One region of the Actinoplanes sp. NPDC051861 genome, then DNA from elsewhere that is predicted to be linked to it. Evidence: riboswitches for the same ligand, from Rfam matches in the RefSeq annotation. Region 1 holds a riboswitch; each other region holds the start of a gene.

Region 1 (3,273 bases):
CCGCGCCTCACCCTCCGGCGCCGCGCCGAGCACGTGCAGCCCGTCCCGGATCTGCACGTCCTTGACCTCGCACAGCCACCCGTCGATGTGCAGGATGAAGTCGTCGAAGTCCTCGTCACCGGGCCGGGCCACCTGCCCGAGGTCGTGGTCCATCTTCGCCGCCTGGATCAGCGTCCAGATCTGCGCCCGGATGGCCGGCAGCTTCGCCGGGTCCAGCGTCGCGATCGTGGCGTGCTCGTCCAGCAGCTGCTCCAGCCGGGCGATGTCGCCGTACGACTCCGCCCGCGCCATCGGCGGGATCAGGTGATCGACCAGCGTCGCGTGCGCCCGGCGCTTGGCCTGCGTGCCCTCACCGGGGTCGTTGACCAGGAACGGGTAGATCAGCGGCAGGTCGCCCAGAGCCGCGTCCGTCCCGTCCGACGCCGACATGCCCACGTTCTTGCCCGGCAGCCACTCCAGGTTCCCGTGCTTGCCGACGTGCACGACGGCGTGCGCGCCGAAGTCGTCCGCCAGCCACCGGTACGCCGCCAGGTAGTGGTGGCTCGGCGGCAGGTCCGGGTCGTGATAGATCGCCACCGGGTTGGCACCGAACCCGCGCGGCGGCTGCACCATCACCACGACGTTCTCGTCGCGCAGGGCGGCGAGGACGATGTCGCCGTTGTCCACGTACAGCGAGCCGGGCGCCGCGCCCCAGTGCTGCTCCACGCTCTCCCGGAAGTCGGCGGGGAGCGTCGAGAACCACTCCGTGTAGCGGGCACCCGGGATCCGCACCGGGTTGCCCGCCAGCTGCTCCTCGGTCAGCCAGTCCGGGTCCTGCCCACCGGCGGCGATGAGCGCGTGAATCAGCCCGTCGCCATCGAAGTCCACGAAGTCGCCGACCTGATAACCGCGCGAGCGCAGCGCGGCCAGCAGCGCAACCGTCGAGGCGGGGGTGTCCAGGCCGACGGCGTTGCCGATGCGGGAGTGTTTGGTGGGATACGCCGACAACATCAGCGCGACGCGGCGATCAGCCGGCGGGACGTGCCGCAGCCGTCCGTGCGCCACCGCGATCCCGGCGACCCGCGAGGCCCGCTCCGGATCGGCCACGTAGACCGACAGGCCGTCAGCGTCGATCTCCTTGAACGAGAACGGCACCGTGATGATCCGCCCGTCGAACTCCGGGATCGCCACCTGGGTGGCCGCGTCCAGCGGCGACAACCCGCCGTCGCTGTCCTCCCACGCGGCACGCGAGCTGGTCAGGCAGAGTCCCTGGAGGATCGGCACGTCCAGGTCGGCGAGGACACCGACGTCCCAGGCCTCGTCGTCCCCGCCCGCCGACGCGGTGGCCGGGCGGGTGCCCCCGGCGGCCAGCACCGTCACCACGAGCGCGTCAGCCTTGCGCAGCTCGGCGAGCAGTTCCGGCGGCGCGGTCCGCAGCGAAGCCGTGAAGATCGGGAGCGCCGCGCCGCCCTTGGCCTCGATCGCCTGGCACAGCGTCTCCACGAAGGCGGTGTTCCCGGCCATGTGGTGAGCGCGGTAGTAGAGCACCGCGACGGTCGGCGATCCGGGCGCCGACTCCCGTGGGAGCACACCCCAGTCCGGCGCGGAGGACGGCGGCTCGAATCCGGTCCCGGTCAGCAGCACCGTGTCGGAGAGGAAGTCGTGGAGCGAGGCGAGGTTCGGCGCGCCACCCTGCGCCAGGTACACATGGGCGTCCGCGGCCACGCCGGCCGGCACCGTCGACAGCTTCATCAGCTCGGCGTCCGGCGCCTGCTCGCCACCGAGCACCACCACCGGCACGGCACCGGCGAGCAGGGCGTCGAGGCCCTCCTCCCAGGCACGGCGCCCGCCGAGGATGCGCACCACGACCAGGTCGACCCCGTCCAGCAGGCCGGGCAGATCGTCCACCGAGGTCCGGGCCGGGTTGGCCAGGCGCCAGGCGGAGCCGCCGGCCCGGGCGCTGAGCAGGTCGGTGTCCGACGTCGACAGCAGCAGAAACACGCGTGCGCTCCCCCTCGGGGTCCGCGCCCCGGGTAGTAGAGATCACGGCGACCGGAGTTCCTGGCTCCCGGGCAGACACCCGGTGACAGTGGCGGGACCGCGCCGGATTCGCACCGGCTTCCTCCGCGGCGTCGCCGCTCGTGAGTATTCAGTTCCGGCACACGCTACTCGACGCCGGTCCGGGCCGGAGCTGTGACACTGCCGACCCCGGAGCGGTCCCGGGCCGCCCGTAGTATCCGGTCGGTGACCTCCCCCCGATCGTCCGACGTCGACGCCTGCCCGAGCGCGCTGCGGCTGCATGCCGCCGCCGACGGGCTGCTGGCGCGCGTCCGGCTGCCCGGCGGGGTGCTGACCGGTGCGCAACTGGGGACCTTGCGTGCGCTCGCGGAGGAGTTCGGCGACGGCTGCCTGGAACTCACCTCGCGAGCGAATCTCCAGCTCAGAGCACTGCGGGCCGAGGACGCGGAGACCTTGGCGACCCGCTTGCGCGAGGCGGGCCTGCTGCCTTCGACAACCCATGACAGCGTACGGAACATCGCGGCACCGCCGATCCCGTCAGCAATGATCCGCGAGCTGGTCCCCCTGCTGGACACCGCGATCTGCGCCGATCCCGAGCTGTCCCTCCTTCCGGGGAAATTCCTGTTCGCGATCGGACACGTCCCGCTCGCCTCCGACGTCGCCGCGGTACCCGCCGGCCCCTCGTTCGCGATCCGCTTCGCCGACCACGACACCGGTCTCCGTGTCGCTCCGGACCGCGTGGTGCCCACCCTGATTGCCGCCGCACACGCCTTCCTGGCCGAACGCGAGGCCCAGCGCGCCGACGCCCCCGCCGCATGGCGCCTGCGCGAACTGACCGACGGCCCCACCCGCGTCTCAGCCCGGGTCGCCGCCGCACTAGGACTGCCTCCCCCACGGCCTGGAAGAACGAACGTTCTTTCCGCCGCGGATCCAGGGGAGCCGGTGTCAGGGAGAACGAACGTTCTCTCTGCCGCCGAACACGGAGGGCTGGAGGCGGACAGAACGTTCGTTCTGTCCACCCTGGAGCCCGGGGCGTTTCTCGGTGTGCTGGAGCAGCCGGACGGGCTGGTCGCGGTCGGTGCTCTGGTTCCGCTGGGTCGCCTGTCCGCCGTACCCATGAAGGTCCTGGAATCGTCCGACAGGCTGATCATCACGCCCTGGCGGGGAGTCGTCGTGCCCGATCTGCCACGCACCGCGGCACCCACCTGGACCGATCGCCTGATCGCGGCGGGTCTGCCGACGGCGGCAGACTCCCCCTGGGTCGGGGTCACCGCC
Region 2 (3,273 bases), on a different contig from region 1:
CCAGCCAGCGCCGGTCGGTCCCGGCCAGCCAGGACAGCAGGCGGTTGGCGGCCTGTTCGGGGTCGGGGTCGTCGGTTCCGGTGACCTCACCGGCGGCGATCGCACAGGTCGAGAGGACACCGGCCCGGGTGGTCGCGGTGACCCAGATCAGCAGGTCGACCGCGCCCTCGGACCAGAGCTGCTCGGCCAGGTTGACGGCCAGCTGCGTCTTGCCGACGCCGCCCAGGCCGGTCACCACCACGGCCTCGCCCGCGCCGGCCAGGTCCCGGTCGGCCGGGCGGGGCTGACGGCCGGTGGCCGGTGGCGGGACCACACCCACCCGGCAGGGCCAGCTGACCGGCCGGCGCTGCGTGAAGTAGTTGTGCTGAACGTTGTGGTCGCCGACCTGCACGCCGTACGCACGGGAGAAGTCGGCCATCAGGTGAACCTATCGGCAAGATCCGCCGCCCGGCCACACCGGACAGTAAGCTGACACGAGCTCTCCAGTGACGTCCGTCGATGGGAGGTTCGCGGTGACCGGCCCGGCTGAACAGGCGAGAAGGACACAGTCGACCACGGCACTGCACCGGCTGCTGCCCACGGAGTTCCTCTCGCGCACCGGCCGGCCGTTCGACCCACCCGCCGCGCTGCGAGGACGGCAGGCCGTAAGGAGGGCACCGAGGCCGACCTGGTCCGGCGTACACCCTGCCCATCCCGTCGCTGGTGATCTGCGAGCTGCTGGGTGTCGACTACGCCGAGCGCGACCGGTTCCAGCAGCGCACCGCCACCGCGCTCAACGCCACGACCCCGCCGGACGAGCGGATGCGGGCCGCCGCCGGCCTCTACGCCTTCATGGCCGAGCTGGTACGCGCCAAGCGCGAGACCCCGGGAGACGACATCCTGTCCGGGCTCATCCGCGACGCCGACCCGCCGCTGACCGACGCGCAGCTCACCGACATCGCGGTCGTGCTGCTCGGCGCCGGACACGAGACCACCGCCAACATGCTCGCGCTCGGCACGTTCGCGCTGCTGCAGAACCCGGCGCAGCTCGCCGCGCTGCGTGGCGACCCGGCGCTGCTCGACAACGCGATCGAGGAGCTGCTGCGGTTCCTCTCGATCATCCAGCTCGGCGTGAGCCGAGTGGCCACCGAGTCCATGACGGTCGGCGGGGTGGACATTCCGGCCGGGGCCACCGTCGTCATCGCCACGCCGGAGGCCAACCGGGACGCCCGGCAGTTCGACGACCCGGACCGGCTCGACGTGCACCGCCCGCGTCCCTCGCACCTGGCGTTCGGGCACGGCATCCACCAGTGCCTGGGCCAGCAGCTGGCCCGGGTGGAGATGCGGGTCGGCCTGAGCGAGCTCTTCACCCGGCTGCCGGACCTGCGGCTGGCCGTGCCCGCCGAGCGGGTCCCGCTGCGCAACGAGATGCTCGTCTTCGGCGTCCACGCGCTGCCGGTCACCTGGGCGTGAACAACACGACACACAGCATGTTGGGTATGACTTTCTGATCTAGCCCATATATGGTCTCCCACGCAGCTGGTTCGGGCGCCGCACTGTGGCGCCCGAGGCAACAGGGAACCCGGTGGGAAACCGGGACTGCCCCGCAGCGGTGAGTGGGAACGACCGCCGTCATGAAGCACTGGGCCACCCCGGCCTGGGAAGCGACGGCCAGTAGGAACGAGCGACAGCGCCCACGAGTCCGAAGACCTGCCAGCGCGCCGCACGCGCCGCGTGCGGCGGTCGAAGGCCGCGTGGGACGGCCGACGCCGAGGAGCCGGCCGCCGCGCGCGAGCCCGGTGGCGTCGTCCTGCGTGCCCGAGACCTGTCGAGAGGGCATGGAGGAGAGGGCTGTGACAGCCACTTCGGAGCGAATCGGGGTACCGCAGCAGCGGGTCCGCGGGCGCGATCTCGCGGCGGAGGCCGCCGGTCTGGACGACGTGGATCCGCTGCGGGTCGTCACCAGGGCGATGAGCGGGCTCCACGACGGCGCGACGGCCGACGAGCTGGACCGGCTGCTGATCCAGACGGCGGCGGATCTGATCGGCGAGGAGCCGCAGTACTCGAGACTGGCCGCCCGGCTGCTGGCGGCGTACGTGGACCGGGAGGTCCGCGGCCAGGGCGTCGCCACGTTCAGCCAGTCCATCCGGTACGCGCACCGGCTGGGCCTGATCGGCGACGGCACCGCCGCGTTCGTGGCCCGTCACGCCGCCGAGCTCGACGGGGCCGTCTACGTCCGCAACGACCTGCGGTTCGAGTACTTCAGTTTGCGTACGGTCGCCGACCGCTACCTGCTCCGGCACCCGCAGGACCGGCTCGTCGTGGAGACACCGCAGTTCTGGCTGATGCGGGTGGCGTGTGGGCTGTCCCACGACCCCGCCGAGGCGATCGGCTTCTACCGGCTGATGGCGTCGCTGGCCTATCTGCCCAGTTCGCCGACGCTGTTCAACTCGGGTACCCGGCACACCCAGATGTCGTCGTGCTTCCTGGTCGACTCGCCGCGCGACGAGCTCGACTCGATCTACGAGCGGTACCACCAGGTCGCGCGGCTGTCGAAGTTCTCCGGCGGCATCGGGATCGCCTGGTCACGGGTCCGGGGGCGGGGCGCGCTGATCCGCGGCACCAACGGGCGCTCGAACGGGATCGTGCCGTTCCTGAAGACCCTCGACGCCGGGGTGGCGGCCGTCAACCAGGGCGGGCGGCGCAAGGGTGCGGCGTGCGTCTATCTGGAGCCGTGGCACCCGGACATCGAGGAGTTCCTGGAGCTGCGCGACAACACGGGTGAGGAGTCACGGCGTACGCATAACTTGAACTTGGCCAACTGGATCCCGGACGAGTTCATGCGCCGGGTGGAGGCGGACGAGGACTGGTCGCTGATCGACCCGTCGGACGCGCCCGAGCTGCCGGACCTCTACGGCGCGGAGTTCGACGCGGCCTACCGCAACGCCGAGAAGAAGGCGGTGCGGACGGTCAGGGCGCGGGATCTGTACGGGCGGATGATGCGCACGCTCGCGCAGACCGGCAACGGCTGGATGACCTTCAAGGACCGCTCCAACGCGCTGTCCAACCAGACCGGCGCCGGCGGCGTGATCCACCTGTCGAACCTGTGCACCGAGATCCTCGAGGTGAGCAGCGACGACGAGACGGCGGTGTGCAACCTGGGATCGATCAACCTGGGCGCGCACGTCACGGCGGAGGGCGTGGACTGGGAGCGGTTGCGGTCCACGGTGCGGACCGCGGTCGTCTTCCTGGACCGGGTGATCGACATCAACCATTACCCATCGGAGCAGGCGG
Region 3 (3,273 bases), on a different contig from region 1:
GGCAAGACGACGCGCCCGCCCGAGCCGAATCGGACCGGACTCGCAGTCGACCACCACGGTGGCCACCCCCGACAGCGCCGGCGCGAGCAGCTCCGGGTCCGGCCCACTGGTCGAGCGCCCGTCCGTGACCAGCACCAGCAACGGCCGGCGTCGCGGATCGCGCCGCCGCTCGGTACCGATGGTCCGGATCGCCGCCCGCAGCCCCGCGGCGAGCGGCGTGCGCCCACCGGTCCGCAGCGCCGCCAGCCGCATCACACCCACCTCGTGACTGGACGTGGGCGGCAGCACCACCTCAGCCGCACTCCCCCGAAACGTGATCATCCCGATCCGGTCCCGCCGCTGATACGCGTCCCGCAGCAACGACAGCACCGCCGTCTTCACGAGGCTCATCCGCTTCCGCGCCGCCATCGACCCGGACGCGTCCACCACGAACAGCACGAGATTCGCCTCGCGCCCGACATGTACCGACTCCCGCAGATCACCCGGCACCACCCGCACCGACCCGGTCCCGCCGATCGCCGCCCGGTCGATCGCCGCCCGCAGGGTGGCCGGCAGGTGCGGCGCGCCGGACAGCTTGCCGTTCGGAGTCCGGCTGCCCACGACCCGGCCCCGCCGCGCGAAAGCCGGCGACCGCCGGCCCGCGTGTCCGCCCTCGCCCCGAGCCGAGATCCGAAGCGTCCGGGTCCGGTATGCCACACCGGCACTCGCCACCGCACCGGCCGGCTGCGGCGCCTGCTCAGGGGCTTCCGATCCGTTCTGCTGAGGACCGGCACCGCCACCGCCCTGAGGGCCGCCGTTGCGGGGCCCTTGCGGACCACCACCACCGTGCGGGCCGTCTCCGTCCGGGTCCGGATCGTCCTCCCCGGCGCCGCGATCCACGCCGTCACGACTGTCCCCGTCAGCCCGATGATCGTCCGGTTCGGCCCGGCGTTCCTCCTCCGCCTGACGCTCCGCCGACGCCAGGGCCTCCTCGAGTTTCTCCTCGTCGGTACCGGGAGGATCGAGTGGATCGGTCCGGCGCCGGTGGGGCAGTGCCAGGCGCGCGGCGTCGCGTACATCTTCTGCCGTAACCGACGCACGGCCGTGCCAGGCCGCCAGGGCCACCGCGCAGCGAGCCACGACGATGTCCGCTCGCATCCCGTCCACCCCGTAGGCGAGGCAGACCCGCGCGATCCGGTCCAGCTCCGCGTCCGGAAGCGTCACCGCGCCCAGCCGTGCCCGAGCCACCGCGATCCGTTGCGCGTACTCCCGCTCCGCCGCACCGAACCGCGCCGCGAATCCGCCCGGGTCAGCCTCGTACGCCAGCCGCCGCCGGACCACCTCGGCCCGCTGCCTGGCGTCCCGGGGCGCCGCCACGTTCACCACCAGCCCGAACCGGTCCACCAGCTGCGGCCGCGGCTCACCCTCCTCCGGGTTCATCGTCCCGACCAGCATGAAACGGGCCGCGTGCTTGACCGACACCCCGTCCCGCTCGACGTGCGCCCGCCCCATGGCCGCCGCGTCCAGCAGCAGATCGACCAGGTGATCGGGAAGCAGATTCACCTCGTCCACATAGAGCACCCCGCGATGCGCCGCCGCGAGCAGCCCCGGCTCGTAGGCCTTCACCCCGTCACTGAGCGCCCGCTGCAGATCAAGCGTGCCCACCACTCGGTCCTCGGTAGCACCGACCGGCAGTTCCACAAGAGTGGCCGCACGCGAGAGCCGTGCCGAACGCACCCCGTTCAACTCCGTTGCCGCCACGTGGGGACCCTCCGGGACGGACGCCGGCGCTGACGGGTGCGGGCCGTCCGGGCAGTCCGGGTCGGGCGCCGCCGGGTCACAGGCGAACCGGCAGCCGCGCACCACCTCGACCTCCGGCAGCAGCCCGGCCAGCGCGCGGACGACGGTGCTCTTGGCGGTGCCCTTCTCACCCCTGACGAGAACCCCGCCGACAGCCGGCGAGACAGCGGTGAGCAGGAGCGCCAGGCGCAGGTCGTCCAGGCCGACCACGGCCGAGAACGGGTACGGACTCGTCACGGGGAATCCCTTCCGGCGGGTGTCCACGCCCGCGCGTCGGTCGTCGCGAGCGGCCGGAGTCTCCTGACTCCCGGATCGACGTTCCCCGCTCGCCTTCCGGCCCACACGGGCCGTGGCGCTGGTCAGCGGGTCGCTCCCCGGTCACAGTGGCGGGACCGTCCCGGACTCGCACCGGGTTCCTCCGCAACCGCTCGCCGGTCACTCTTTCTCACGGCACGCCCTACCGTCAACGCACCCCCACCCCGAGTGGCTCTCATCATGCGCCGCCCAGGAAACCGCAGAGCCGGGGACCTCAGCGCCGCAGGGCCTCCACCGGCTCGATGGCCGCGGCCCGAAATGCCGGGTATGCGCCGGCCAGCATGCCCGTGACGGCGCCGGCAAGTGGAGCCGGCAGCACGGTCGCCGGGTCCAGGACCACGGTCCACTCCTGCTGGAGCGCGACCGCGAGCACCACCCCCACCCCGAGAGCCGTCCCGATCAGGCCACCCAGGGCGCCCAGGGCCGTCGACTCGCAGAGGAATTGGATCGCTACGTGGCGGGGGCGGGCGCCGAGGGCGCGGCGCAGGCCGATCTCGCCCACGCGTTCCATCACGGCGACGAGGGTCGTGTTCGTGATGGAGACCGCGCCGATCACCAGGCAGATGCCGGCCAGGGCCAGGAAGAGGCCGGAGAGTTCGGTGTCGACGCTGTCGCGCAGGCCGCGAGGGTCGGGTGGGGCGGCGGCCTTGAGCAGGGCGGACTGGTCGGGGCGGAGGGCTACCGGGGCCTGCCGCGCGATCAGGTTCGCCGCGCCCAGGCGGGTCTCGATCACCATGCGGGCCGGGTTGGAGACCGGGTCCGGTGGCGGGTAGAGGTTCTCCGCCGTGGTGCGGGGCAGCAGGACGCCGAGGAGGAGTTCGGGCAGGCGGCGGGTGTCGGAGATGATGCCGACCACGGTGAACGCGGTGCCGTCGATGAACACCGCCGGGCGCCCGCTGAGCTGGTGGATGTTGAGCCGCCGGGCGGCCCCCGCGCCGAGCACCGCGACCGGCTCACCGCGCCCGTCATGGAACGTGTCGTAGAGCCGCCCGGCGCTCACCGTCACCGCGGCCGCCTCGAACACCCCTGGGGAGGCGGCGAAGACCGGCAGGTCACCGGCGTTGGCCCGGGAGTGTGCGGTGACCGACGGCGAACCGGCGATGACGGGATTCCGCAGCGGCACCTGCCAGTAGACGCCGGCAGCCTCCGCACCGTTGAGCGAGGTGATCCGCCGATCAG

Evidence for each region. A riboswitch is a leader RNA that binds a small molecule or an ion and turns the genes downstream of it on or off. The one in region 1 is predicted to bind cobalamin.
Region 2: another riboswitch for cobalamin. It lies ahead of AB0M02_RS20820 (ribonucleoside-diphosphate reductase subunit alpha); the one in region 1 lies ahead of cobN (cobaltochelatase subunit CobN).
Region 3: another riboswitch for cobalamin. It lies ahead of AB0M02_RS13220 (VWA domain-containing protein); the one in region 1 lies ahead of cobN (cobaltochelatase subunit CobN).

Annotation. Positions count from the first base shown of each region.
Region 1 covers NZ_JBFAYE010000001.1:1,340,003-1,343,275, reverse strand. The annotation lists gene cobN (cobaltochelatase subunit CobN) at 1-1,980, opposite strand, end outside; cobalamin riboswitch at 2,012-2,131, opposite strand; gene AB0M02_RS06450 (precorrin-3B synthase) at 2,224-3,273, shown strand, end outside.
Region 2 covers NZ_JBFAYE010000007.1:34,775-38,047, forward strand. The annotation lists gene AB0M02_RS20810 (tetratricopeptide repeat protein) at 1-418, opposite strand, end outside; gene AB0M02_RS20815 (cytochrome P450) at 703-1,452, shown strand; cobalamin riboswitch at 1,503-1,712, shown strand; gene AB0M02_RS20820 (ribonucleoside-diphosphate reductase subunit alpha) at 1,818-3,273, shown strand, end outside.
Region 3 covers NZ_JBFAYE010000003.1:527,185-530,457, reverse strand. The annotation lists gene AB0M02_RS13220 (VWA domain-containing protein) at 1-2,016, opposite strand, end outside; cobalamin riboswitch at 2,073-2,198, opposite strand; gene AB0M02_RS13215 (ABC transporter permease) at 2,309-3,273, opposite strand, start outside.